DNA from 4 places in the Mesorhizobium sp. M1348 genome. Region 2 is predicted to be linked to each of the others. Evidence: predicted binding sites of a transcription regulator. Region 2 holds the regulator's gene; each other region holds the start of a gene.

Region 1 (7,171 bases), on a different contig from region 2:
GCTATTTCGGCAGCCTCGGCCTGCCGCTGCCGATGGTGACCGCCATCGTCGTCGGCCTGATCGAACTGCTTGGCGGCCTCGCCATCCTCGTCGGCTTCCAGACCCGGATCGTCGGCTGGGTGATGGCGATCTTCACAGTCGCCACCGCACTGGTCGCCCACACCGGCTGGGACGATCAGATGCAGATGATCAATTTCATGAAAAACCTCGGCATTGCCGGCGGCTTCCTCGTGCTCGCCTCGTCGGGTGCCGGCGCCTATTCGATCGACGCCAAGCGCGGCTGAAGCGGCCCAGCATTTCCTGAACAAAGGGGCGCGGAATTTTCCGCGCCCCTTTTTCGTTGTCGGTTTATATCTGCTGGCTGGAACTCTGCTAGGATCGGCCGCCGATATCGGAGGAGACCATGCCTCGCAATGCGCTGCTCTTGCTTTCCCGGCTGCTGCTCGCCGCGCTGTTCGTGCCGTCCGGCTTCCATGCGCTTGCCGACATCGCCGGCACATCGGGCTATTTCGCCGGCCTCGGCCTGCCGCTGCCGACGCTGGTGGCTTGGGCGACAGGCCTGTTCGAGCTGATCGCCGGACTGCTCATCCTCGTCGGCTTCAAGACACCTATCGTGGCACTGCTGCTCGCTGCCTTCTGCATCGCGGCGGGCTTCATCGGCCATTATGGTCAGGGCGGCGACGATCCGACGCTGACCTTCATGCATTCGCAGATGCTGATGAAGGACATCGCCATATCAGGCGGTTTCCTCGCGCTGGCAATGGCTGGCGCCGGCGCATGGTCGGCTGACGGGCGGATGCCCAGAGCAATTGCTTCACCCAAAAGCTAGCGCTCGACTCGTCCACCTGCAGAAGTCGGCGCCGCCCCTCATCTGCCTGCCGGCATCTTCTCCCCGTATAGTGACGGGGAGAAGGAAGCTGGCCGCGACCCCGGCACCCTTTCTGCAACGCTAGGAGTAAGCGAAATCTGTTGCGAAGGGATCTTTCTCCCCGTCGCTATACGGGGAGAAATGCCCGGCAAGGCAATGAGAGGCAGCGCCAACCTGAAGCGATTGCCTTGAGGCGGAGCTAAGATTACTTGGCTGAGACAGCCTACTTCACCGTCATGCTCGGCCCGCCCTCGACTGCCAGCACCAGCCTGCGGTTGGTGACCCTTGCCAGCTGTGCCAGCCGGCCGGCCGGCCGCTCGCCGTAAAGATCGGCCAGCGCTGCCGGCAGCACCAGCGCCAGCACGCCATTGCCGCGGTTTTCCCATTTCAGCCGTGGCATGACGCCCGGCATTGCCGCGGTCAGCAAATAGACGACGCGCAGCAGTGCCGCCAGCACGCGGGCGCGTTCGAGATAGCGCGGTGTCGCCAGCCCACGGATTTCCGGAGCGGCTTCATTGAACACCCCCTCGTGGCGAAACAGGCTGACAAGCGCCAGGAAGGCGCGGCCGGGATGGTCGACGCCAATGAACGAGGCGTGGGCGATGATGTTGAGCGATTGCTTGCCGCGATATTCGGGATGGGCACGCCAGCCGATATCGGCGAGCAGGCAGGCGGCGTGGCGGTAGCGCGCTTCATCCCTGGTTTCGTCGATGCCGAAGGCGGCGAACGCCTTCCCGGTCCATTCGACAAGCTCATGCGCGTGGTCGACCGAGCGCGAGCGCAGGCGGGCAAGCTCTTCCGCCGCCGAGATCAGCGGATCGGCTTTCTGCTCGGCCTTGTCGAGCAGCGAATAGAGAAAGCCCTCGCGCACGCCCAGCGCCGAGACGATGATCTTCGAGGGCTGCATCGCCGCCATGATCTCCTGCAGCACGATGGCGCCGTAGGGCAGCAGCGAGCGGCGGTTCTTGGAGACGCCCTCGATGCCTTTGATCTTATCGATCTCGGCCTTGGCGACCTGCCGAAGGAAGTTTGCGGCGCTTTCGATGCCGATCTCGTAATGGTGCATGACGCCGAGCGGGTAGTTGGTCATTTCCATGTGCAGCCGGGCGAGGTTTCGCCAGGTGCCGCCGACCGTGTAGAAGGCCCTGCCCTGCCCGCCCTTCAGCAGCTTCGCCCGCGCCAGTTGCTCGCGCGTGATCCTAGCCGCCTGGGTCAGCGAGTTCTTCGCCATGTCCTGCAGGCGCAAGCCGCCCAACGGCAGCGTGATGCCGTCACCGATCGTCTCACCATCGATGTCGATCAGTTCGAGGCTGCCGCCGCCAAGGTCGCCGGCAATGCCGTTGGCCGGGTGGAAACCGGAGATGACGCCGAGTGCCGAATAATGGGCTTCCTCGCGGCCGCTCAGCACCTGGATCTCGGTCTTGAGCACGTCCTCGGCGCGGTGGATGAAGTCGGGGCCGTTGACGGCCTCGCGAGCGGCGGCGGTCGCCAGCACATACATGCGCTCGGCGCCGGCCTGGTCGGAAAGCGCGTGGAAGCGGCGGAACTCTTCCATCGAGCGCGTCACCGCCTCGGGATCGAGCTTTCCGGTCGAAACGATGCCGCGGCCGAGGCCGGCCAGCATCTTTTCGTTGAAAAGCAAGGTCGGCGAGCGCGCCAACCCCTCATAGATGACAAGACGGATCGAGTTCGACCCGATATCGATGATGGACAGCGGTCGGCGGTCCTGCAGCCGGCCCTGGGACGCTGAAATCATCAGCCCGTCGCTGCGTTCTGTTTCTTGCGGCGCTTGAACTGCGCGATGCGCTTGGGGGCATGCGACTTCAACGCATCGCCCCGTCCGGACAGGCTCGGATTGGTCATGAAATATTCCTGCGCGTTGAACGGTTCCTCGCCCTCTTCCAGCACGACGCGCCGGGAGGTTCCATCAGCCAATACGTCGAAACTTTGCTGGTTGTCCATGATGTTGCCGAGCATGATCTGGCCGAGCACCTGTTCATGCACAGTTGGATTGGTGATCGGCACCATGGTCTCGACGCGGCGGTCGAGATTGCGTGGCATTAGATCGGCCGAGGAGATGTAGACGATCGCCCCGTCCGATGGCAGGCCGTGGCCGTTGCCGAAGCAATAGATGCGGCTGTGCTCGAGGAAACGGCCGACGATCGACTTCACCCTTATGTTCTCCGACAGGCCGGGCACCTGCGGCCTCAGGCAGCAGATGCCGCGCACGACGAGATCGATCTCGACGCCGGCGCGGCTGGCGTCATAAAGCGCATCGATGATGATCGGATCGACCAGCGCATTCATCTTCATCCAGATGCGAGCCGGCCTGCCGTCCAGCGCGTGGCCGATCTCGTCCGAAATGTGCTTGAGAATGCGGTTGCGCAGCGTGAACGGCGATATGGCCAGCCGCATCTGCTCGGCCGGTTCGGCATAGCCGGTGATGAAGTTGAACAATTGCGCAACATCGCGCGCGATCGTCGGGTCGGTGGTGAAGAAGGACAGGTCGGTGTAGATGCGGGCGGTGACCGGGTGGTAGTTGCCGGTGCCGAGATGCACGTAATTGCGTAGCCTGCCGTCCTCGCGCCGCACGACCAGCGACATCTTTGCGTGGGTCTTCAGCTCGAGGAAGCCGAAGACAACCTGGACGCCGGCGCGCTCGAGGTCGCGGGCCCAGCGGATGTTGGCCTCCTCGTCGAAACGCGCCTTGAGCTCGACCAGCGCCGTCACCGACTTGCCGGCTTCCGCCGCATCGACCAAAGCCCGCACGATCGGGCTGTCGTTGGAGGTGCGATAGAGCGTCTGCTTGATCGCCACCACTTCCGGATCGGCCATCGCCTGGCGCAGGAACTGCACCACCACGTCGAAGGATTCGTAAGGGTGGTGGACGATGATGTCCTTCTCGCGGATGGCGGCAAAGCAATCGCCGCCGTGCTCACGGATGCGCTCGGGGAAGCGCGGATTGTAGGGCGTGAACTTCAGATCGTCGCGGGCGACGGCGACGATCTCCGAGATCTGGCTAAGCGCCAGCGGGCCGGTAAGCACGCTGATGCGGCTGGCCGAGACGCCGAGCTCGCCGGCGACGAAATCGCGCAATTCGGCCGGCATCAGCCTGTCGAACTCGATGCGGATGACCGAGCCGCGGCGTCGCCGCTTCAGCGCCGTCTCGAACAGCCGCACCAGATCCTCGGATTCTTCCTCGACCTCGATATCGCTGTCGCGGATAATGCGGAACGTGCCGGAGCCCTTGACCTCATAACCGGGGAACAGCTTGCCGATGTAGAGGCTGACCGCCTCTTCGAGCGGAACGAAGCGGACGTGATGCTTGCGATCCGGCAAGCGGATGAAGCGCCTCAGCGCCACCGGCAGGCGCAAAAGCGCGCTCATTTCCTCGCCGTTCTTGCGGTGGCGCAATTGCAGCGCCATCGAGAAACCGAGATTGGGAATGAACGGAAACGGATGCGCCGGGTCGATCGACAGCGGCGTCAGGACCGGAAACACCTGCTCCTGGAAATGGTCCTCGAGCCAGGTCTTCTCGTCCTTGGTCAGGGCATCGCGGGTGATGCTCTCGATGCCTTCCTTGTTGAGCTGCAGCATCAGCGCCGAAAGGCTGTTCTGCTGGTCCTCCTGCAGGCGCTCGACCTCGCGCAGCAATTGTTCGAGTTGCTGCTCGGGTGTGCGGCCGTCCGGGCTCTTCAGCACGATGCCCTCGCGCACCTGGCCGGCAAGACCGGCGACGCGGACCATGAAGAACTCGTCGAGATTGGCGGCCGATATCGACAGGAAGCGAACCCGCTCGAGCAGCGGATGATTGGCGTTCAGCGATTCCTCGAGCACGCGCCGGTTGAATTGCAGCCAGGAAAACTCGCGGTTGACGAAGCGGTCAGGATTGCCGCCTTCGCGGCTCGCCGCCTCGATGGTGATGAATTCGTTCTGGACCGGCTTCAGTTCGTTCATAGTTCCTGCTCTTCTCACACCTGTCCGCGGATTACGGTGTTAACCGGCTTAACTTATCCTCTGACAGGCTTTTGCGACAGTTTCATTTCATCGATCTTGCAAAGAGACGGGTTATGATCCAGATGCAACCGACAAGATCAGGAGACGACGATGGCAGGCGGTTCCATTCCCCATTTCCAGAACGATGCGGGCTATCCGGCAATCGACATCGGCGTCAAGGAATTCATGTGCACCGGCGCCAATCCGCCTTTCGATCACCCGCATGTATTTCTCGACATGGGCGACGACAATGAAAAAGTCTGCCCCTATTGCTCGACGCTCTATCGCTATTCGCCGAAGCTGAAGGCATTGGAAACGCAGCCGCCGGGCTGCCTCTATATCGACCAGGCCGCCTGATTCTTCCGCGACAAGCCTGATGCAGGAAACGCAGTCCCGGCAGGTCGTCATCGCCGGGGCGGGCGTCGCCGGGCTGACCGCGGCACTGGCCTTCGCCGACCGCGGCTATCGGATAAAACTGTTCGAACAGGCGCAGCACCTCGAGGCTGCCGGCGCCGGCATCCAGCTTTCGCCCAATGCGACACGCATTCTTCGACAATTAGGCGTACTCGATCGGCTGTTGCCGACGGCGGTGCGGCCGGAGGCGGTCGTACTCAAGGATGCCCCCACGCTGCGCGAGCTGGCGCGCGTACCGCTTGGCCAGGCAGCCGAAACGCGCTGGGGAGCGCCCTATCTCGTCGCCCACCGCGCGGATCTGCAGTCAGCGCTGATGGAGCGGATAGCCGAGCGGCCCGGCATCGAACTTGTCACCGGCGTTCTCGTCGTCAGTGCCGCCGTCAAACCCAATGGCATCGCCGCAACGATAGAGGTTGCCGGCACGGCCATCGAAACGGAAGCATCGTTGCTGATCGGCGCGGATGGCGTCTGGTCGTCGGTGCGAGAAACGCTTGCCCGCAACGCGGCCGAATTCGGTAGTAGCCGGTTTTCAGGTGAGCTGGCGTGGCGCGCCACCGTCGGTGCCGACAGCCCTGCCGGACAAACCTTTGCAGCGATCGGTGCGCCCGATTGCGTTACTGCATTCCTCTATCCCGGCTTCCATATGGTCGCCTATCCGGTGAGCCGTGGCACTGTCTTCAACCTCGCGGCCTTCACCAGGGGCGAGCGCATCGCCGAGGGCTGGTCGGGGCATGCCGACCCCGCCAGCCTCTCAAGCGCCATGCGCGATACCGCGCCGGCGCTGGTCCGTCTGGTGAGCGAGGCCGCGCCGTGGACGGCATGGCCGATCCACACCGTCGAGCAGCGGCGGTGGACGACGCCGGAAGGCATCGCGCTGATCGGCGATGCGGCGCATGCGATGACGCCCTTTGCCGCACAGGGCGCGGCGATGGCGATCGAGGACGCGGCGACGCTTGCCGGCTTCGTTGCCGCTTCGCCAGCCGATCTTGAGGGGGCGCTTGCCGCCTGGGAACAGGCGCGGCGGCCGCGCGTCGCCCAGGTCGCCCGCCGCGGCGCCGTCAACCGCCTCGCCTGGCACGCGGCCGGGCCGGTGGCGATGGCCCGCAACCTGTTCCTGGCGATGCGCTCACCCGAAAAACTCGCCGCCGATCTCGACTGGCTCTATGGCTGGCGGGCGTTGGACGATGGCGCGCGATGATACGCACGACAGGCTGGCGGGACAGCGCCCCTCTCTGTCCTGCCGGACATCTCCCCCACTTGGGGGGAGATTGGCCACCACATATTGCCTTTCGCCAATCTTCAAGGTTGCATGACCTAGCAAGGCACCGAAGCCGCTAATCTCCCCCCTCGTGGGGGAGATGTCCGGCAGGACAGAGGGGGCGCGAAGGAATGAGAGGTTAGCATTCGACAGCAATACCCCCGCCTAGTAAGAACGAGCTATGGCCAAGGTCATCCGATACGCATTTGACCCAACAAATTCGCCTCCGCTGACAGATGTCCAGAAAGCGGAAATCGCAGCGCTGAAAGCACGTTCGACGGATGATGTCGATACGAACGACATCCCTGAATTGACCGAAGAATTCTGGCAGAGCGCTGTCCGAAATCCATATTTCAAGCGGATCGGCCGGACCGCAGAACCGATTGATGAGCCTAAATAGCTAATTGTAAAGCCGCATCGACAGGCCGAGCGAGGCTGGCAGCGGGTTCCACCAGCCGGTGCGCAGGCCGGCCGTGCGCAGTGCCGCCGCCGTCCAGGTGTTGCAGCCGATCAGCGCATTGAAATGGCCATTGGCTTCGAAGAACCGGTCGAAGCGGGAATAGGCCGCATTCTCGATCGGAATGGCCCCGTTCGGCCCCTGCTGGAAGCTTGCCGCAATGTAATCGAGCAGCGCG
Region 2 (7,171 bases):
AACAGTGCCCGCCGCCACACCCGCGCAGACCTCTTCTTTCTTGATCCAGCCGGCATCGATGACGACGTTGAGGTTATCTTTGGTGATGGCGACCGGGGTCAGGAACAGGGATTTTACGGTGTTGCCGCCGGGCGTGGTGAAATCCTTCACGCCGGCAATGTCGGTCATCTGCTTGCCGTCGGCCAGTTGCGAGGCGATCTCGGCGGCGTTCTTGCCGAGCTCGCGCGCATCCTTCCACACCGACACGGTCTGCGTGCCGAGCGCGATGCGGTTCAGCGCGGCGTGGTCGCCGTCCTGGCCCGAAACCGGAACAGATCCGGCCAGCCCTTGCGCCGTCAATGCGGCGACGACGCCGCCGGCAGTACCGTCATTGGCCGCGACCACTGCATCGACCTTGTTGTCGTTCGCGGTCAGGAACTGTTCCATGTTCTTCTGGGCGTTGGCCGGCAGCCAGCCGTCGGTATAGGCCTCGCCGACATTCTTGATCTTGCCGCTGTCTATTGCGTCCTTCAGTACTTCCATCGAACCGGCAAACAGGAAATCGGCATTCGGATCGGCGCCCGAGCCCTTGATGAAGACGTAGTTGCCTTCCGGTTTCACCTTGAACACTTCGCGGGCCTGCATGCGGCCGACTTCCTTGTTGTCGAAGGTCAGGTAGAAGACGTCCTTGTTCTCGATCAGCCGGTCGTAGCCGACAACCGGAATACCTTCGTCCAGCGCCTTTTGCACGGCCGGCCCGATGGCCGAGGCGTCCTGCGCCAGGATGATCAGTGCGTTGGCGCCCTGCGAGATCAGGCTCTCGACGTCGGTGAGCTGCTTGCCGGGGTTGGACTGTGCGTCGGCGGAAATATACTTGTCGCCGGCGGCCTCGATGGCCGCCTTCATTGCGGCCTCGTCGGTCTTCCAGCGCTCTTCCTGGAAGTTCGACCAGGAAACGCCGATGACCTTGTCTTTAGCCTGCGCCACCGACGCCAGCGCCAGCGTCATGGCGACACCCGCCAGAATGGCGGTCGTGAATTTCTTCATCATATCCTCCCTGCGCCGCGTACGGCGTGACCATTGGCCCAAAGACCAGCTAATTTTTTCGAGCCTCGAAAAAATACTGGCCCGATCTCCGGCTGCTGTCAACATCGATTCTGATGGATTTTGATGAGTCTGAGAGTTTTTTCGAGCGTCGGAATAAACGATGACAGCGCCACCTGCATCTGACACTATTTGCCTGCATCCGACACTATTTGTCGGACATTACCGACGGCTTCCGGTTCATGAGCGGCCGCGGCAACCGGGAGGAAAGCAAAACGATGTCGGTCGGAATCCGCCATGACGATTTGCGCCGGCGCAACCGGGCGATGGTGATCTCGGCAGTCCGCCGGGTTGGCCAGCCATCGCGTACGGAGATCGCCGCAGCCACCGGCCTCAGCCATTCGACCATATCGGCGATCTCCTCCGACCTGATACGGGAAGGCATCCTCGCCGAGAGCAAGGCAAGCGAGCCCGTTTCGTTGAAACGCGGTCGTCCGCAGGTCGGCCTCGCCCTCAACCCGGAAGCGGCGGCGGTGCTGACCGTGGTGTTGTCGCTCAATTTCCTGTCGGCCGCCATCATCGACTATGCGGGACACGTCGTAGCCGAGGAACAGCGCCGGCTGGACACGCTGACCATGCCGCGCGACGAGCTGATCCGCGAATGCATGGCCGTCGTCCGGCGCCGGCTGGAGGATCCAGACCTTGACGTCCGCAGTGTCGCCCGCATCGCCCTGGCGATTCAGGGCATTACCGACTCCCCTGCACGCGCCATGCTGTGGTCGCCGATCACGCCGCAGACGGACATCGCCTTTGCCGATATGCTGGAAGATCAATTCGGCATCCCGGCCACGGTGGAGAACGACTGCAATATGATGGCGGTGGCTTTGCGCTGGCGCGATCCGGATCGCTATCGCGACGACTTCATCGCCATCCTGCTTTCGCACGGCATCGGCATGGGGCTGGTGTTGAAGGGCGAGCTGTTCACCGGCACGCATTCCTCCGGCGGCGAGTTTGGCCACATGATCCATCGTCCGGGCGGCGCGCTCTGCCGATGCGGGCGGCGCGGCTGCATCGAGGCCTATGCCGGCAACTACGCCATCTGGCGCAACGCCAGGCAGATGAGCGAAGACAGCGAACCCATCGCCGACGTCAGCGACGCCGACATGCGCGCGCTGGCGGCCCGGGCGCGCGAGAAGGATGGGCCGGAACGCGAGGCCTACCGCAAGGCCGGCGAGGCGCTGGGTTTCGGTCTCGGCTCGCTGTTCGCGCTGATCGATCCGGCACCGGTCGCGATGGTCGGCGCCAGTGCCGCCGCCTTCGATCTGATCGAGCCGGCCTTGCGCCAGGCCATCGCCCAGACCGCCGGCGGCCAGCATTCGGGTTCGATCTCCTTCGATACCGAGCCGAACGAATTGCCGCTGATCCGCGAAGGCTGTGCGATGCGGGCGTTAAGCTTCGTCGACCAGGAGATTTTCGCGCCGGGCGCGCAAATGAGGCCCCGCGTCAGAAAGAACGTGGCCTGACCCGGCGGATCAATCTTCCCTGATCGCGTAGCCGGCACCGCGGATGGTGCGGATGACATCAGGCATGCGGCCGTTGTTGACGGCTTTGCGCAGCCGGCCGACATGCACGTCGACGGTGCGTTCGTCGATATAGATCGTCTCGCCCCAGACATTATCGAGCAACTGGCTGCGCGAGAAGACGCGGCCCGGATGCCGCATCATGAACTCGAGCAACCGGAATTCGGTCGGCCCGAGCCTGATTTCGCTCTTCTTGCGATAGACCCTGTGCGATTCGCGATCGAGCACGATGTCGCCGACCTTCAGCACGCTTGACAACACTTCCGGCTTGGCGCGCCGCAGCAGCGCCTTGACCCTGGCCATGAATTCCGGTGTCGAAAATGGTTTGACCAGATAGTCGTCGGCGCCGGTCGAAAGACCGCGCACCCGGTCGCTCTCCTCGCCGCGCGCGGTCAGCATGATGATCGGCAGCCGCTCGGTTTCGGGGCGCACCCGCAACCGGCGGCAGAGCTCGATGCCGGAAACCGCTGGTATCATCCAGTCGAGCACCAGAAGATCGGGCACATTCTCCTGCAAACGGATCTCGGCTTCGTCGCCGCGTGTCACCACCTCGACCTGGTAGCCTTCGGATTCGAGATTGTAGCGGAGCAGCACACCCAACGGCTCCTCGTCCTCCACCACCATTATGCGTGGTGCGATCATCGGCTGGGCACCCCCATCATGTCACCGGCGCGGACATTGTCGTTTCGTCCTGCTTCGGACGATTGACCGGCAATTGCTCGCCGGTCAGCACATAATACGCATTTTCGGCGATGTTGGTGACATGGTCGCCGATCCGCTCCAGATTCTTGGCGCAGAACAGCAGATGCGTGCAAGCGGTGATGTTGCGCGGATCTTCCATCATGTAGGTCAACAGCTCGCGGAACACGGACGTGTATTTGACGTCGATGCGCTCGTCTGCGGCACGCAGCTTGGCCAACGCGGCCGCATCGCCTGCGGCATATTCCTCAATGACGCCCTGCACCTGGATGAGCACCAGCTGCGCCATCGCGTCGATGGAATGCGACAGGTCGCGCGGCGTGACGCTGAGGCCGACCGCACTCACACGCTTGGCGATGTTCTTGGCAAGGTCGCCGATGCGTTCGAGGTCGCCGGCCATACGGATCGCTCCGACGACATGGCGAAGATCGTGGGCCATCGGCTGGCGTTTGGCGATCAGGGTGATGGCGCGATCGTCCAGTTCGCGTTGACGCGCATCCATGATGGCGTCGTCGGAAACGACGCGTTGCGCCAGCACGTTGTCGGAATTCAACAGGGCCTTGGTCGCCCCGCCGACCATCGAACCGGCGAGGTCGGCCATGTCGCGGATCAGCTTGCTGATCTGCTCGAGATCCTCGTCGAAAGAAGCGACTGTGTGTTCGCCCATGGTCCTGTCCTCATATGCATGATCGGAACGGCTCAGCCGAAGCGGCCGGTGATGTAGTCCTGCGTGCGCTTCTCGCGGGGCGACGTGAAGATCTTCTCGGTCCGGTCGAACTCGACCAGCTCACCCAGATACATGAAGGCGGTCTGGCGCGACACGCGCGCCGCCTGCTGCATGTTGTGAGTGACGATGACGATCGTGTAGTCGGCTTGCAATTCGTCGATCAGTTCCTCGATCTTGGCCGTCGACAACGGGTCGAGCGCCGAAGCCGGTTCGTCGAGCAGAATGACTTCCGGCTTCACGGCCACGGTGCGGGCGATACAGAGCCGCTGCTGCTGGCCGCCGGACAGGCTCAAGCCACTGGCGTTGAGCTTGTCCTTGACCTCGCTCCACAGCGCGGCGCGCTTCAACGCCTGTTCGACGCGGCCGTCCATCTCGGACTTGCCGAGATTCTCGTAGAGCCTGACGCCGAAGGCGATGTTCTCGTAGATCGACATCGGGAACGGCGTCGGCTTCTGGAACACCATGCCGATCTTGGTGCGCAGCAGATTGAGATCCTGCGACCGGTCGAGAATATTCTTGCCGTCGAGCAGCACCTGGCCCTCGGCTGTCTGTTTCGGGTAGAGCTCATAGATGCGGTTGAACACACGCAGCAGCGTCGATTTCCCGCAGCCCGAAGGCCCAATGAAGGCCGTGACACTGCGCTCGGGCAGCGACAGGCTAATGTCCTTCAGCGCCTTGCTCTGGCCGTAGTAGAAGTTGAGGTTCTTGACCTCGATCTTCGTCTTCTCGGCGACCGTTTCGGTCATCGTCATGTCCGGGGACAACATCTGTGTCATCTGTCCTCTCTGCGTCCGGTAAGGCTGCGGGCGAGGATGCTCAAGCCCAGAACCGTCAGGGTGATTATGAGTGCGCCGGTCCACGCCAGCTGCTGCCATTCCTCGTAAGGGCTGAGAGCGAACTGGAAGATGGTCACCGGCAGGCTGGCCATCGGCGCGTTGATATTGCTGCTCCAGAACTGGTTGTTGAGCGCGGTGAAGAGCAGCGGCGCCGTCTCGCCGGAAATGCGTGCTATCGCCAGCAATATACCGGTGACGATGCCGGACAATGCGGCGCGATAGGCGACCGAACGGATCACCACCCAGCGCGGCGCGCCGATCGCGGCACCGGCTTCACGCAACGCGTTCGGTACCAGGTTGAGCATGTCTTCAGTGGTGCGCACGACCACCGGAATGACCAGGATGGCAAGCGCCACGGCGCCGGCAATGGCCGAGAAATGTCCCATTGGCCGCACCATCAGCTCATAGACGAACAAGCCGATGATGATCGACGGCGCCGACAACAGGATGTCGTTGATGAAGCGGACGACGGTGGTGATGCGCGAAAAGCGTCCATACTCGGCCATGTAGGTTCCCGCCAGCACGCCGATCGGCGTGCCGACGACAACGGCGATGATCGTCATCAGCAGGCTGCCCGCGATGGCATTGAGCAGGCCGCCGGCCTCGCCGGGTGGTGGCGTCATCTCGGTGAAGACCGCGAGCGAAAGCCCGGCCGTACCCTTATAGACCAGCGCGCCGAGGATGAGCGCCAGCCAGGCAAGCCCGATGCCGGCGGCGACGACGCAAAGCGCCATCATCACCGAATTCCTGGCTTTGCGGCGGCTGTGGAGCGATGAGGATGTCGACATCGGTCAGGCTCCCGTACGGGCGTCGATCCGCATCAGCATATAGCGGGCGGCGGCAAGGATCAGGAAGGTGATGACGAACAGGATCAGGCCGAGCGAAACCAGCGAGGAGGTGTAGAGGTCGCCGTCGGCCTCCGTGAATTCATTGGCGATGGTCGCCGAGATCGTCGTGCCCGGCGCGAACAGAGAGGCACTGATGCGGTGCGCGTTGCCGATGACGAAGGTCACCGCCATGGTCTCGCCGAGCGCCCGGCCGAGGCCAAGCATGACGCCGCCCATGATGCCGATGCGGGTATAGGGAATGACCACGCGCCGGGTCACTTCCCAAGTCGTGCAACCGATGCCGTAGGCCGATTCCTTGAGCACCGCCGGCACTGTATCGAAGACGTCCTTGGTGATCGAGGTGATGAAGGGCAACACCATGATGGCGAGGATCAGCGCCGAGGTCAGAAGGCCGATGCCGTAAGGAGGGCCGGCAAAAAGGCTGGATAGTCCCGGCACGCCGTGGAAGATGTTGATGATGAAGGGCTGTATCGTCGTCTGCAGGAACGGCGCGAACACGAACAGGCCCCAGATACCATAGATGATCGACGGAATGCCGGCCAATAGCTCGACCGCTATGCCGATCGGGCGCCTGAGCGGGCGCGGGCAGAGCTCGGTGAGAAACACGGCAATGCCGATGCCGATCGGAACCGCGATCAGGATGGCGATGGCCGCCGTTACCAGGGTGCCGTAGATCGGCGCCAGTGCGCCAAATTTTTCCGTGACCGGATTCCAGCTCTCAGTCGTCAGGAAAGAAAAACCGAAGGACGACAGCGCCTGCCATGAGCCGGCAAACAGCGAGATCGCGACACCGCCGAGGATGACCAGCACCAGAATTGCGGAAGCGCGGGTGAGTCCGCGGAATATGGCATCTGTGAGCGCGAAGCGCCGGACCGTAGCTTCCCTCGCCCGGGCTGCTGCAGATGATGGCATGGCATCGGAAGCGATGGTCATTGGGTCCTCGCGATTGAAGGCAACAGGGAGGGCGCCGTCGACGCCCTCCCTGAAGGACATTACATAGCCGAGTAGAGCGGCTTGCCGTCGCTGCCGACGACTTCCTTGGCCCACATGGCCTTGACGCTCTCGACCACCTTGTCGGGCATCGGAACGTAGTCCAGCTCGCCGGCCATCTCGTCGCCCTTGTCATATGCCCAGGCGAAGAATTTAAGGGCTTCGGCGGTGGTCGCGGCGTCGTCCGGCTTCTTGTACAGGAGTATCCACGTCGCCGCCGTCATCGGCCAGGACTCGGCGCCCGGCTCGTTGGCGAGGATGACGCCATAGCCCGGCTGCGAGCTCCAGTCGGCATTGGCCGCTGCCGCCGAGAACGCCGCCGCGGCAGGCTCGACCTTCTTGCCGTCCTTGTTGATCATGTCGGTGTGGGTGAGCTTGTTCTGCTTGGCATAGGCGTATTCGACATAGCCGATCGCGCCGCCGGTCTGGGAGACGTTGTTGGCAACGCCCTCATTGCCCTTGGCGCCG
Region 3 (7,171 bases), 310 kb from region 2:
GGAGATTGGCAGCGGAGTTCCGACAGAGCAAGCTTTCCCGCCGAGCCATTCGAAGCGGCCATCAAACATCGCTTGCGCCGACCGAGATGATGCACTATCAAAATGCGGTAAATGTTTTTTATTGATAAAGTTCCGTTTGGGCCGCGCCATCCGAATGGAGCTTCCGTAACATTCACCGGGCGACTTAGGGAGGACTCCTAATGAAATTCGTGACCAGCATTCTCAATCGCCGCGCCTTCGTGGCACTCACGGCCGCCTCGATGCTTGCCGGCGTGATGCATTCGGCACCGGCATCCGCGGCTGACGCGACCATTCCGATCATCGTCAAGGATACTACGTCCTTCTACTGGCAGATCGTTCTGGCCGGCGCCCGTAAGGCCGGCAAGGATCTCGGCGTCAACGTGCCGGAACTCGGCGCCCAGGCCGAGACCGACGTCAACGGCCAGATTTCGATCCTCGAAAATGCCGTCGCCGGCAACCCGGCCGCCGTCGTCATCGCGCCGACCGAAGCCAAGGCGCTCGGCAAGCCGATCGACGAGGCCGCCACCAAGGTCAAGATCATCGGTATCGACTCCGGCGCCGACTCCAAGGCCTTCACCTCGTTCCTGACCACCGACAACATCCAGGGCGGCCGCGTCGCCGCTGACGGCCTTGCCGCAGCCATCGGCGAAGCCAATGGCGGCAAGATTGAGGGCGACGTCGCCCTGATCACCGCGCTTCCGGGCGCCGGCTCGCTCGAACAGCGCGCCCAGGGCTTCAAGGAACAGCTCGCCGCCAAATATCCGGGCCTCAAGCTGGTCGCCGACAAATACGCCGACGGCCAGGCCACCACCGGCCTCAACATCGCCACCGACCTGATCACCGCCAACCCCAACCTCAAGGGCATTTTCGCCTCCAACCTGATCATGGCGCAGGGCGTCGGTCAGGCGATCGCCGAGAACAGCCTCGCAGGCAAGGTCGGGCTGGTCGGCTTCGACAGCGACGAGAAGCTGATCAAATTCCTCAACGACGGCGTCATTTCGGCTCTCGTCGTCCAGGATCCGTACCGGATGGGCTATGACGGCATCAAGACGGCGCTCGCCGCCTCGAAAGGCGAGAAGGTCGAGGCCAATGTCGACACCGGCGCCAATTTGGTCACCAAGGCCAACATGAAGGATCCGAAGATCGACGCGCTGCTCAATCCGAAGCTCGACTGAGGATCGCCGCAAGTGAACTGTTTCCGGGGCCTTTTCGCCCCGGAAACATCCCACTCGTGCCAATCGCGAGGCCAATCTTTGGGGGCCAATCTGGGAGGATTGTCATGATGTCGACGGCGCAGGAACTCCATCCGGCCCCAACGCTGGAACCGGGCAGGACCATTCTCGAACTGCAAGGGCTGGAAAAGCGCTATCCCGGCACCCACGCGCTGAAGCCTGTCGACCTCGCCTTCAAGGCCGGCGAGATCCACGCCATCGTCGGCGAGAACGGCGCCGGCAAATCCACCCTGATCAAGCTTCTCACCGGCGTCATGCCGCGCACCTCCGGCGACGTCATCTGGGAGGGCAAGCCTGCCGCATTGGCAACGCCGCATGAGGCGATGGCGCTCGGCATCAATGCCGTGCATCAGGAAGTCGTCCTGTGCCGCCATCTCACCGTCGCCGCCAACATGTTCCTCGGCGAGGAGGATGCACGTTTCGGCATCCTGCAGCAGCGGGCGATGGTCAGGCAGGCGCAGAAGATCATCGACGATCTCGGCTTCGACCTGCCGGCGCATGTCATGCTGGGTGACCTGACCATCGGCCAGCAGCAACTGATCGCCGCCGCCCGCGCCACCGTGCGCGGCACCAAATTCCTGATCTTCGACGAACCGACCGCCTACCTCACCCGCAAGGAGGCCGACCAGCTGTTCACGCTGATCCGCCGGCTGAAGGGCGAAGGCGTCACCATCATCTACATCAGCCATCGCATGGAAGAAGTGTTCGAGCTCGCCGACCGCGTCTCGGTGCTGCGCGACGGCACGCTGGTCGGCACCAGGAATATCGCCGAGACCAATGACGCCGAGCTGGTCAAGATGATGATCAACCGCTCGATCGAGCAGGTCTACCACAAGGAGCATTTCACCCCCGGCGCGATGCTTGTAGAAACCAGGAACCTGTCCGGCAAGGGTTTCGAAAATGTCTCGATGTCCGTCCGCGCCGGCGAGATCGTCGGCCTCTACGGCCTGATCGGCGCCGGCCGCAGCGAGTTCGTCACCACGCTCTATGGCCGGCACCGCAAATCGGCCGGCCAGATCCTGTGGGAGGGCAAGGAGGTCAAGGTCAATTCCGAACATGACGCGATCAGGCTCGGCATGGCGCTGGCCCCGGAAAGCCGCCGCGACCAGGGCCTCTGCCTCAACCTGCCGGTCGGGCTCAACCTCAATCTGCCGATTTACAAGCGCATCTCGAATAATCTGCTGATCTCCCGCGCGCAGGAAAAGGCGCAAGCCGATCGCCAGATCGCCGACCTGCGCATCAAGACGCCGACGCGCGGCGCGCTGGCCTCCAGCCTGTCCGGCGGCAACCAGCAGAAGATCGTCATCGGCAAATGGCTCGCCCATGGCGCCAAGCTGTTCATCTTCGACGAGCCGACTGTCGGCGTCGATGTCGGCACCAAGGCCGAGATCTACCGCCTGTTTGGCGCGCTGCTGTCCAAGGGAGCCGGCATCATCCTGATCTCGTCCTACCTGCCGGAGGTCTATGAGCTCGCCGACACGCTGCACGTGTTCCGGCGCGGCAAGCTGGTGGCCACGCATGGGTTTCGTACCGCTGACCACGAGGAGATCCTCACCCAGGCGCTGGCCGAGAAACAAGAAAAACCGGGAGGACGGATATGAGCACCGAGGCGATCGCTGTCGAAAGGCCGAAACGCAATTACAACGCCCTGTTCGGGCTGACACTGCTGGCGCTGCTGGTTCTTTTGTGGGTCATCCTGTCGGTGGCGACGCCGAGCTTCGCCTCCGCCAACAACATCTCCAACCTGTTGCGGCAAGGGTCGATGATCGCCATCCTGGCGGTCGGCCAGACCTTCGTCATCATCACCGGCGGCATCGACCTTTCCGTCGGCGCCGTGGTCGGCTTCGCCACCGTCATCGTCGCGATGCTGATCAACGCCGGCACACCGGTTTTCCTCGCCATCCTGATCACCTTGCTGGTCGGCGTCGCCATCGGCATGTTCCATGGCTTCGGCATCGTCAAGATGGGCCTGCCGCCCTTCATCATCACCCTGGCAACGCTGACCTCGCTGCGCGGCATCGGCCTGTTGATGACCAACGGCAACTCGATCTCGATCAACAACGACGCCTTCCAGACGTTCTCGCGCAGTTCCTTCGTCGGCGTCCCCAATCTGTTCTGGATGGTGATCCTGGTCGGCATCCCGGCCTACATCTTCCTGCACCACAGCCGCTGGGGCCGCTATCTGTTCTCGGTCGGCTCCAACGCCGAGGCGTCGCGTCTGTCGGGCGTCAACGTCCAGCGCACCATCTACATGGCCTACACGCTGTCCGGGCTGTGCGCGGCCTTCGTCGGCGTGCTGCTTGCCTCGCGCATCGGCATCGGCAATCCGACGCAGGCCGAGGGCTGGGAATTGCAGGCGATCGCCTCCTCGGTGATCGGCGGCACCTCGTTGTTCGGCGCTGTCGGCTCCGTGCACGGGCCGCTGCTCGGCGCCTTCATCCTTGCCACCATCAACAACGGCGCCAATCTGCTTAACGTCAACGCCTTCTGGCAGCGCATCATCACCGGCGTGCTGATCATCGTCATAGTCTATTTCGACGGGCTGCGCCGCCGCGGCAAATAGATCGCCTCCCAACAGCCGGCCTCGCGACAGCAGAGCCGGCGGTGCCATGAACCGACTGGATTGAAGCATGAAAGCCGTCGTCTGCCGCTCGCCCGGCGAACTTGTCCTCGAAGATCGCCCGGCGCCTGGCGCGTCGCCCGCCGGCTGGGCGCTGGTCGCCGTCAGCCATGTCGGCATCTGCGGCACCGACTATCACATCTTCGAAGGCAAGCACCCGTTCCTCGCCTATCCCCGCATCATGGGCCACGAGGTTTCCGGCACCGTGATCGAGGTTGGCGAGGACGTCGATCTCGCCGTCGGCGAAGCGGTGATCGTCAATCCCTATCTCGCCTGCGGCAAATGCATCGCCTGCCGGCAAGGCAAGCCCAATTGCTGCGTCAGGATCGAGGTGCTCGGCGTCCACCGCGACGGCGCCATGTGCGAGCAGCTCCTGGTGCCGGCGCAAAATCTTTATCCGGCAAACGGCCTGTCGCTGGCCGATGCCGCCGCCGTCGAATTCCTGGCGATCGGCGCCCATGCCGTGCGGCGCTCGCTGGTTGATCCAGGTGCGCGCACGCTGGTCATCGGCGCCGGCCCGATCGGGCTCGGCACGGCGCTGTTCGCCCGCATCGCCGGGCTCGACGTGACGCTGCTCGACATGAGTGCGGAGAGGCTGGGTTTCGCCGAAAGCGAACTCGGCTTCGCGACCCTCGACGGCTCGCGAGGCACCGCTGCCGACCTGGTGCGGGAAGCAACCGGCGGCGACGGCTTCGATGTGGTCTTCGACGCCACCGGCAGCACCCGGTCGGTGCAGTCGGCCTTCGCCCATGTCGCGCATGGCGGGGCGCTGGTCCTGGTCAGCGTCGTCAAGGACGACATCGCCTTTTCCGATCCCGAATTCCACAAGCGCGAGATGATGCTGATCGGCAGCCGCAACGCCCTGCGTGCCGATTTCGACCATGTCGCCGCCTCGATCCGCAACGGCGCGGTGCCGCTGGCAAAGCTGGTCACCCACCGCACCACGCTTGGCGAGACGCCGCGTGACCTCGCCCGCTGGGCGCATGAGAAGTCCGGCCTGATCAAGGCTGTCATTCAGGTCGGATGATGCCAGGGCTGGCGCATCTCAGAGCGCCGACAGTTTGAGCTCGATCCGCTCGGCCGGGAAGCGCGACTCCGAAAACTGTATCGGCTGACCGTCGGGCGTGACGTTGACGGCGACCGTCACCAGCACGATGGCGCCGGGCTGCAGCTCGAGGTCGGCAAGGTCGGCGGCATCCGCATGGCGCGCCGACAGCACTGTCGATTGCCGGAGATAGTCGTCGATGCCGAAACGTGCCAGCGATGCCGTGATCGAACCGGTTTCCGCCATGGCGGCATCGATGCCGGCAAAGCGCCTGGCATCGAACCAGCCGGCAGCGCGGGACACCGGCATTCCATCGGCTTCGCCGCGCGTTTCCAGGCGTATCACATCGGCCCCCTTCGCAAGGCCTAAGCCCTCTGCGACACGACGGTTGGCCGGCTCGACCGATGACGCGAGCAAGGTGATATGCCGCTCGGACGCCTGTCCTTGCAATCCCTCCGAAAAGCGGGTGCGCGCGCCGATCGGATAGGACAGCCGCCTGCGCGAAAGCACGAAGGTGCCGCGCCCCTGCTCCGCCCTGAGCACACCCTCCTGCACCAGCGCTGCGATGGCGCTGCGCACCGTATGGCGGTTGACGCCATAGCGTTCGGCCAACGCGATCTCGGGCGGCAGCGCGGCATTCTCGGGAAAATCGCCGACGGCGATCGAATGCAGGATCTGGTCGGCGATCTGCCGCCACAGCGCGACACCGCTGCGCCGCTCGATGCTGCTGGGCTGCCCGATCATTTCCGCCCCCGATCTTTTTGCCCCAGACATTTTCCTCGTGTCATGCACTCGTCATGGACACGCATTAGAAAATAGATATAATTTGTATAATTGTCTATATCAATAGACAAATGAACGCAGACGAGGAGCACCGGCCATGCGAGGACGGGAAGTGCGAGAGCAGGCCGAGCGCAAGGCCTTGATGGCGACGCTGGCCCAATCGGCCGGCGACGATATCGTCCGCCTCTGGGACGAAGCGGGCCTGCCTTCTGAGGCGGAACTTCTGCGTGGCCCCGAAACCGGCTTGGTTACCGTGCGTGGCAGCATTGGCGGCGGCGGCGCGCCCTTCAATGTTGGCGAGGCGACGGTCACCCGCGCCACGGTGCGGCTTGCGTCCGGCCATGTCGGCCACTGCTATGCGCTCGGCCGCGACAAGCAGAAGGCAAGGCTGGCGGCAATCGCCGACGCGCTCTGGCAGGATCCTGCCTACCGCAACGAGGTCGAGACCAGGATCGTCGCGCCCTTGCAAGCGGCACTGGCCAAGGCGCGTGACCAGCGCCGCGCCGAGACGGCGGCGACCAAGGTCGATTTCTTCACCATGGTGCGCGGAGAAGACTGATGGACGCTGCTGTGCAATCGATCGAAGGCGGCTTTGCCGACCCGGTGTTCAACGCCCAGACCGTATTCCGTGTCGTCATGGACGCGATGGTGCGCCCGGGCAGCGTGCAGCCGCTGCCGGCCCTCGCCCAGCCGCCGGCGCCGCTATCGGTCACCGCCGGCGCCATTGCGCTGGCGCTGTGCGACAACGACACGCCGCTCTGGCTCGACCTGGTTTTGCAGGGGTCGGCGGCGATGAAATCCTGGCTTGGCTTCCATACCGGCGCGCCGCTGGCCAACACCCCGGCCGACGCGCATTTCGCGCTGATCGCCACGCCGGCCGAGATGATGGCGCTCGACGGCTTTTCGCAAGGCACCCAGGATTATCCCGATCGCTCCACGACGCTGATCCTCGAGGTCGGCGATCTCGTCTCCGGCGCTCCGCTGCTGCTCGAAGGCCCCGGCATCGAGACGACGGCGACGATCGCGCCGGCGCAAATGCCGCGTCATTTCGTCGAGCAATGGAAGCAGAACAACCAGCGCTTTCCGCGTGGCGTCGACGTCATCCTCGCCACCACCGACGCAATTGCCTGCCTGCCGCGTACGACGCGCATCAAGATCATGGAGGCGTAGCATGTACGTCGCGGTAAAGGGTGGCGAAGCGGCCATTCGCAATGCTCACAAACTGCTCGCCGACCGCCGGCGCGGCGATCGTTCGGTGCCCGCACTTCGGCTCGACCAGATCGTCGAGCAGCTGGCGCTCGGCGTCGACCGAGTGATAAGCGAAGGTTCGCTTTATGATCGCGAACTGGCGGCACTCGCCATCGTCCAGGCGCGCGGCGACATGATCGAGGCGATCTTCCTGGTTCGCGCCTATCGCACCACGCTGCCGCGTTTCGGCTACACCAGGGCGATCGACACCGGCACGATGCT
Region 4 (7,171 bases), 280 kb from region 2:
CGGCGCGAAGACGAAAGCCTCGACGCCTGCCACCTTGGCAAGGCGGGCAGTGATGTCTTCCTGAAGTTCCTTCGAGCTGCGCGCGCGCTCGGCCCAGTCCTTGAACGCAAAGCCGACGAAAGCGCTGTTCGTCGGGCCTTGGAACGCGACGGCGGAGAACCGCGCCCTGGTTTCGGGGATATCATTCACCAGCCCGAGAATCTGGTTCACATAGGTCTCGGTGTAGTCCGACGTCGCATAGCGCGGCGCGTTCACAATAGACAGCAAGAAGCCCTGGTCTTCTTCCGGCGCCAGTTCGCTCGAGGTCTTGGTGAACATGAAACCGGTGGTGGCGACCAGCGCGAGGACGATCATCAGCGTCACCGGGCGATAGTTCAACGAACCGGTGACCAGCCGCTCATAGACGTGTTCGACGCGCCCGAACGTATTGTCGACAATGCGCTGGAAGCGGCTGTGCGAGCCGGACCTCAGGATACGTGCCGACATCATCGGCGTGATGGTGAGGGCGACGACACCCGAAAGCACCACCGAGCCGGCAAGCGTCACCGCGAATTCGCGAAACAGTGCGCCTGTCAGACCGCCGGTGAAGGCCAGCGGCGCGAACACCGCGGCCAGGGTTATCGTCATGGCGACGACGGCGGACGAGATCTCCCGCATGCCGTTGAAGGCCGCCTGCATCGGCGACAAGCCGTCTTCCTCCATGTGGCGGTGGATGTTTTCCACCACCACGATAGCATCGTCAACAACCAGTCCGATCGCCAGCACCATGGCCAGCAACGACAATAGGTTGATCGAATAACCCAAAGAAAACAGCAGGAAACAGACGCCGATCAGCGACAGCGGAATGGTCACGATCGGCATCAGCACCGAGCGGAACGAGCCGAGGAAGAGCAGGATGACGACGATGACGATGGCGACCGCCTCGCCGATGGTCTTGAACACCTCCTCGATCGACGCGCTGATCTGCTCGGTCGAATCATAGACGATCTCGATCGTCATGCCGAGCGGCAGCGTCTCCTGGATGGTCGGCACAATCTTGTGGATCGCCGCCGCGGTGGTCAGCGGATTGGCGGCCGGCGTCGGAAAGATGGCGAGAAAGATGCCGGGCTTGCCGTTGAAGGTGACCCTGGTGTCGGTGCTCACCGCGGCGAGCTCGACGCGGGCCACGTCGCGCAGTCTCACCACATTGCCGTCTTTCGAGCGGAGCGGAAGGGCAGCGAAAGCCTCCGGCGTCTGCAGGGTCGAGCGAACCGTGATCGAGGAAGCCACATATTTGTTTTCGGTATCGCCGGGCGCAGAGAGGAAATTCGATTCGTTGATGGCCGTCAGCACTTCCGCCGCCGTCACGCCGCGCGCCGCCAGTTTGATCGGGTCGATCCAGACACGCATCGAATATTCGGCGGCGCCGAAAATCTGCACGTCGGCGACACCTTCGACCGTCGAGATACGCGGCCGCACGACACGCTCGATATATTCGGTGAGCTGTTCCGGCGTCATGTTCGGGTTCTGCATCGAGATGTACATCATCGCGAACTGCTGGCCGGTGCCCTTGACGATCACCGGGTCTTTGGTTTCGTCCGGCAGATCGCCGCGAACGCTCTGAACCTTCGACAAGACTTCGTTCAGCGCGACGTCGGGGTCGGAGCCGAGCTTCATCTGCACTGTCACGGTGCTGGAGGACGGCCGGCTCGACGACGTGACATAATCGATGTTTTCGGTCGAAGCGACGGCACGCGCGATCGGCGCGGAAATGAACCCCTGGATTAGGTCGGCGCTGGCGCCGGGATAGGCCGTGGTGATCGTGATGGCCGTTTCTTCAACCTCTGGATACTGCCGGATCGAAAGGTTGAAAATGCCCTGAAAACCCAGAAGCAGGATCATGCAGGCAAGCACGGTCGAAAGGACCGGGCGGCGGATGAAGAGGTCGGAAAAGCTCATTGCTGGGCTGCCTGCTGGTTCCCTGGCTTGCTCGGATCGATCGTGTTGTCGACGGCAACGGACATGCCGTTCGAGAGCCGGTTCTGGCCGGCGGTAACGACTTCGTCGCCGGGCTGGATGCCTTCCAGGATCTCGACCAGGCCGGCGTTGTGGCGGCCTGGCTTGACGAACACCTGGGCGAGCACGAGCTGTGGCTTCTGTTCTTCCGCTGCCGGTTTGGCTTCCGCTGCCGGTTTGGCTGGGGTAGCGGCCGGCTTTTCTTCGGGTTTTGCCGCGGGTGCTTCGGCTGCGGGCTTGGCAGCATCTGCAGCCGGCTTTTCCTCCGGCTTCGCCTCGGGAGCCGCCCCGTTGGCTTCGGCGGATTTCGCCGCGCGCACCACGAAGACGAAGTCGCCGTACAGGCTGGAAGTCAGTGCCGTCTGCGGCAGCGCCAGCACGTTGTTCTCCTCGGGCAGTTCGATGCGCACCTGGACGAACTGGCCCGGCGTCAGCTTGCCTTCCGGATTGCCAACCTCCGCCCTCACCGTCACCAGCCGGCTCGTCGGGTCGATCTTCGGATCGATACCGCGGATGCTACCGGCGAACGGCATGTCGCCGCCGCCGACGCCCAGCCGCACCGTCTGTCCGATCTTCAGCTGCGGAAGCTGCTGCTCCGGCACGGTGAAATCGACACGCATCGTATCCATGTCCTGCAAGGTCACCACAGCGGTGCCGGGTGTGAGATACTGCCCAAGGTCGATTTTCGGAATACCGACGGTACCCTTGAAGGGGGCCGTCAACTGCTTTTGGTCGAGCACCGCTTGCAGCTTGTTTACCTGCGCGGCGGAGACCGATGCTGCTGCCTGCGCCGTGTCGAGCGTAGCGTCGGTGCCGACCCCGCGCTTCTGCAACTCAAGAGCGCGCATCAGCGTCGTCTGGTCGGATGTGGCTTGCGCCTTCGACGCAACGAGATCGGCTCGCTCGACGGCATCGTCGAGCTGCAGCAGCACGGCGTTGGCGGCGACCTTCTGATTGGCATGGAACAGGATGTCCTTGACGATGCCGGCAGTTTCGACCGTGAGGTCGACACCGCGTACGGCACTGACAGTGCCGATCGCCTCGATGCCGGGCGTCCAGGACATAGGTTTGACAATGACCGTCGACACGGTCGCGGCTGGCGGCTTCATGGTGGCGAAGAACTGTTTGATTGCATTGTCGCGGAACAGGTTGAAGCCGACGATGCCGCCGCACACCAGCACGAGCAGAATGAAGGCGATGATGAAGCGCTTGATCACGAACAGTCCCCTCGGCCATGGCCCAGCATAACGGTCGGACGACCGGAACACATACCTGTGACTGGTCCCAATTTCAAATGACGGCGATCTTACTGTACCGTCTGGACGGTCTTGTCAATTCCGCCTAAGCTAATGAATGGGGAACGCTTGATGAAGGCCCGCAGAGCAAATTCGCGCGAGAAGATTCTCGCCGCCGCCGCCGACGTGGCGCGCGAGACGGGTCCTGGCAGCCTTTCGCTGGATGCGGTCGCCAGCCGTGCCGGCGTGTCGAAAGGTGGTCTTCTCTACAATTTCCCGACCAAGGCGAAATTGATGCAGGCGCTGGTGGAGGATTACCTCAGTGCGTTCCAACAGGCGCTTGAGGCCGCCCGCACCAACGGTGTCAGCGGTGAGAGCCCGCTTGCGGCCTATATCAGGCTTTCGGCCGAGCATGCGGAGGAGTCGAAACCGTCTGCGTCCTGGATATTTTCGGCGATTGCCGAGGATCCCGATTTCCTGACGCCGATAAAATCGTTCAGGCGGCAGCTGTTCCAGCGGCTGAAGGGGGAGACTCCTAACCTCAGGGCGCTGCTGGTCTGCTATCTCGCCATCGAAGGGCTTCGCAGCATGAACCTGTTCGGTTCGGACATTCTCTCCGCCGAAGAGCGCCGGCTGCTGATATCGACGCTGCTGGAGATCGCGGAATAGTCCAGGAATGCGCCGGCCGGGTTCAGTTGCCTCGGTCGCTTCGATCGCCCGTTTGCGTCGACCCAAAGTGCCTGCCGTCACACAGGCTTCATTGTGCCGACATAGCGTCCTCCCATTCTTTGCTGCAACGCAGGAGGAGTGGGTATGGTCGATATTGTTTCAAGCGAGGCAGGAATTCCAAGGCCGGAGCATCCGCTCGACCGGCCAAGCGGCACCGGCAAATGGTTTCTGCCGGCCTTTGCCGTCATTGTTCTGGGCGGCCTTGCCTATGTCGGCTACGCGCTCAGCCAGGACCTGACCAGCACCGTCGCGGTGCCGTGGATCCTGCTTGGCCTGGCGCTGCTGATCGCGCTCGGCTTCGAATTCGTCAACGGTTTTCACGACACCGCCAATGCGGTGGCAACCGTGATCTACACGCATTCCATGCCGGCCGAGCTTGCGGTGATGTGGTCCGGCTTCTTCAACTTCCTCGGCGTGCTTACCGCCAGCGGAGCGGTCGCCTTCGGCATCATATCGCTGCTGCCGGTCGAGCTGATCCTTCAGGTCGGCTCGAGCGCGGGGCTAGCCATGGTTTTCGCGCTGCTGGTCGCAGCGATCATGTGGAACCTCGGAACCTGGTATCTCGGCCTGCCTGCCTCGAGCTCGCACACGCTGATCGGTTCGATCATCGGCGTCGGTCTCGCCAACCAGTTCATGGCCCCGGCCGGCTCCGTCACTAGCGGCGTCGACTGGTCACAGGCATCCAATGTCGGCCTGTCGCTTCTGATCTCGCCGCTGGTCGGATTCGGCCTGGCCGCGCTGCTGCTTCTGGTGATGAAGCTGCTGGTCAGGAACCGCGAGCTCTACGAGGCGCCCAAGTCGAGCGCTCCGCCGCCACTGTGGATTCGCGCGCTGCTTATCTTCACCTGCACCGGCGTGAGCTTTGCCCACGGCTCCAATGACGGGCAAAAGGGCATGGGCCTCATCATGCTCATCCTGATCGGCGTGGTGCCGACCGCCTTCGCGCTCAACCGCACACCGGACGTGAACTATCTCGAAGCTTACAAATCCGCGGCGACCCAGGTCGAAACGGTACTCGGCAAATACGTCAAGCCCGGCGTCGCTGTGACCGACGCGGCGACCGTGGTCGGCGACGCCGTTCGCACCAAGACCTGGAAGGACGAGACCACGCCTGCCCTGCAGAGCTTCATCCACGACACCAGCGCCATGTTGTCGCCCTATCCGTCCGTGGAAAAGCTGCCGACAACGCTGGTCAGCAACGCCCGCAACAACATCTATCTTACCGGTGAAGCGCTGAAGCTGATCGACAAGAGGAAGCTGCTGCCGATGCAGGCAGACGACCTGAAGGCGGTGACGACCTATCATAAGGCCGTCGACAACGCGACGAAGTTCATCCCGCTCTGGGTCAAGGTCGCCATCGCGCTGGCGCTCGGCCTCGGCACCATGGTCGGCTGGAAGCGCATCGTCGTCACCGTCGGCGAGAAGATCGGCAAAAGCCATCTGACCTACGGCCAGGGCGCGTCCGCCGAGCTTGTCGCGATGGCGACGATCGCATCGGCCGACTATCTCGGCCTGCCGGTCTCAACCACCCATGTGCTGTCGTCGGGCGTTGCCGGCACCATGGCGGCGAATGGTTCGGGCCTGCAATGGTCGACGGTGCGCAACATGCTGATGGCCTGGATACTGACCCTTCCGGCCTCCATCTGTCTTGCCTTCGTGCTGTTCGTCATCTTCCGCCAGGTATTCTGAGCGGGGGCAGGGTTTGACCAGAATGTCGCGGCGCCGCCCGGATCATCTGAACGTGCATCGTTTCGGCCGGCCATGAATGACGCATCGCATCTGACATTGCTCGCCGCGGACGATCAGCACCATACTCCTGGGCTGGTCTGGGCCTATCATGCCGCTCCCGGCAAAGCTCCCGAACCGCTGGCGCCCCGAGACATAGAACCCGCGCTGGCCTCAGCGGACGGCTGGGTCTGGCTGCATGTCGACCTAGTCGACCGGCGCGCCCATTCCTGGGTCAGCCACGCCTGCGCGCTGCCGGCGTCGGCTCATGCGATCCTCGAAGGACATGAGGACAGCCTGGTGCTGGCGCATGAGAATGGCGTCGTTCACGGCATTTCGGCCGACCTGCATGGCGAGATCGCCCATCAGTCGACGACCATCGGCAGATTGCATTTTGCGGTCTCGGAGCGGCTGCTGGTCACCGGCCGCCGGCATCCGCTGGCGGCGGTGGAGGAAGTGCACACTGCCCTTGCCGCGGGGCTGCGGCCGGCCACGGCATTCGAGCTGTTCGAAACGCTGGTCATGGCTTTTTGCAAGACCACCAGCCTGCGGCTCGCCGCGGCGACGAAGCGCCTGGACGCAGTCGAGGATCATCTCGTGACCGAGCGGCTTGCAGACGAAAGACGGCAGCTGAAGGATGTGCGCCGCCTTGCCGTATCCCTGCATCGGCCGATCTCGGCCCTGGCAGCGCTTTTCCAGGATGAAGACCGTTCCGCGTGGAACCTTTCCGCCGGCGCACATGAAGTTCTGCGCCGGCTTGCTGCGCGCCTTGAACGGCTCGACCGCGAGGTCGTCATGATCAACGACCGGGCAAGGCTGCTGCAGGAGGAGCTTGCGGCTGAGCTTGCCGACGAATCGAACCGCAGCCTCAAGGCGCTGGCGGTGATGAGCGCGCTGCTTTTGCCGGGAACGCTGATCGTCGGCATTTTCGGCATGAACACTGGCGGGCTGCCATTCACCGAGAGCCCCAGCGGCTTCTTCCTGGCGATGCTGCTCGCGGTCGGCGCGACCGCCCTGTTCTACTGGCTTCTGCTGCGCGCCGGCGCCAATCTGCGGTTCTGAGGCCGATTAATGGCGCCGTTCGTTCACCTGTATGCAAAGTACGGGCTGGCACGTCGAAACCACGCCATCCCGCCTTCCGAAAATCGGTTCCGATTTTCGGGCCGATGCGCTAGAGCCTTTCGGGATTGAACCGTGCCTTTAACCCGGAAAGGCTCCCGCCGCTGCCCATGCCCCACCTTCCCGAGCATCTTCTCACCGGCTATCGCAGTTTCATGAGCGGTCGGTATCTCACCGAAAGCGGGCGTTATCGCGCGCTGGCGCGGGAGGGCCAGGCACCGGAAACGATGATCGTCGCCTGTTGCGATTCCCGCGCCGCGCCTGAAGCGATCTTCGATGCCGGGCCAGGCGAGTTGTTCGTGCTGCGCAATGTCGGCAATCTGGTGCCGCCCTATGCGCCCGACGATCAGTTCCACTCGACATCGGCG

Evidence for each region. Region 2 encodes PhoB, which activates phosphate uptake and scavenging genes when phosphate is short. Its sites were predicted from a motif close to TGTCATNNANCTGTCAT; they were not measured.
Region 1: the regulator PhoB is predicted to act here: its motif matches at 4,899-4,915, upstream of NKH13_RS06180 (RNA degradosome polyphosphate kinase).
Region 3: the regulator PhoB is predicted to act here: its motif matches at 5,701-5,717, upstream of phnF (phosphonate metabolism transcriptional regulator PhnF).
Region 4: the regulator PhoB is predicted to act here: its motif matches at 3,975-3,991, upstream of NKH13_RS00025 (inorganic phosphate transporter).

The regions. Positions count from the first base shown of each region.
Region 1 covers NZ_JAMYLH010000002.1:424,893-432,063, forward strand. Annotated here, with positions in the region: gene NKH13_RS06165 (DoxX family protein) at 1-284, shown strand, start outside; gene NKH13_RS06170 (DoxX family protein) at 404-829, shown strand; gene ppx (exopolyphosphatase) at 1,092-2,624, opposite strand; gene NKH13_RS06180 (RNA degradosome polyphosphate kinase) at 2,624-4,825, opposite strand; gene NKH13_RS06185 (zinc-finger domain-containing protein) at 4,976-5,221, shown strand; gene NKH13_RS06190 (FAD-dependent monooxygenase) at 5,241-6,476, shown strand; gene NKH13_RS06195 (hypothetical protein) at 6,718-6,936, shown strand; gene NKH13_RS06200 (TIGR02117 family protein) at 6,937-7,171, opposite strand, start outside.
Region 2 covers NZ_JAMYLH010000001.1:280,467-287,637, reverse strand. Annotated here, with positions in the region: gene xylF (D-xylose ABC transporter substrate-binding protein) at 1-1,026, opposite strand, end outside; gene NKH13_RS01460 (ROK family protein) at 1,302-2,546, shown strand; gene phoB (phosphate regulon transcriptional regulator PhoB) at 2,556-3,245, opposite strand; gene phoU (phosphate signaling complex protein PhoU) at 3,262-3,969, opposite strand; gene pstB (phosphate ABC transporter ATP-binding protein PstB) at 4,002-4,805, opposite strand; gene pstA (phosphate ABC transporter permease PstA) at 4,802-5,653, opposite strand; gene pstC (phosphate ABC transporter permease subunit PstC) at 5,657-6,646, opposite strand; gene pstS (phosphate ABC transporter substrate-binding protein PstS) at 6,706-7,171, opposite strand, start outside.
Region 3 covers NZ_JAMYLH010000001.1:586,479-593,649, reverse strand. Annotated here, with positions in the region: gene NKH13_RS02995 (ABC transporter substrate-binding protein) at 201-1,196, shown strand; gene NKH13_RS02990 (sugar ABC transporter ATP-binding protein) at 1,301-2,854, shown strand; gene NKH13_RS02985 (ABC transporter permease) at 2,851-3,816, shown strand; gene NKH13_RS02980 (zinc-binding alcohol dehydrogenase family protein) at 3,884-4,900, shown strand; gene phnF (phosphonate metabolism transcriptional regulator PhnF) at 4,919-5,662, opposite strand; gene phnG (phosphonate C-P lyase system protein PhnG) at 5,799-6,260, shown strand; gene phnH (phosphonate C-P lyase system protein PhnH) at 6,260-6,871, shown strand; gene NKH13_RS02960 (carbon-phosphorus lyase complex subunit) at 6,873-7,171, shown strand, end outside.
Region 4 covers NZ_JAMYLH010000001.1:975-8,145, reverse strand. Annotated here, with positions in the region: gene NKH13_RS00040 (efflux RND transporter permease subunit) at 1-1,938, opposite strand, end outside; gene NKH13_RS00035 (efflux RND transporter periplasmic adaptor subunit) at 1,935-3,212, opposite strand; gene NKH13_RS00030 (TetR/AcrR family transcriptional regulator) at 3,363-3,899, shown strand; gene NKH13_RS00025 (inorganic phosphate transporter) at 4,044-5,648, shown strand; gene NKH13_RS00020 (transporter) at 5,721-6,746, shown strand; gene NKH13_RS00015 (carbonic anhydrase) at 6,914-7,171, shown strand, end outside.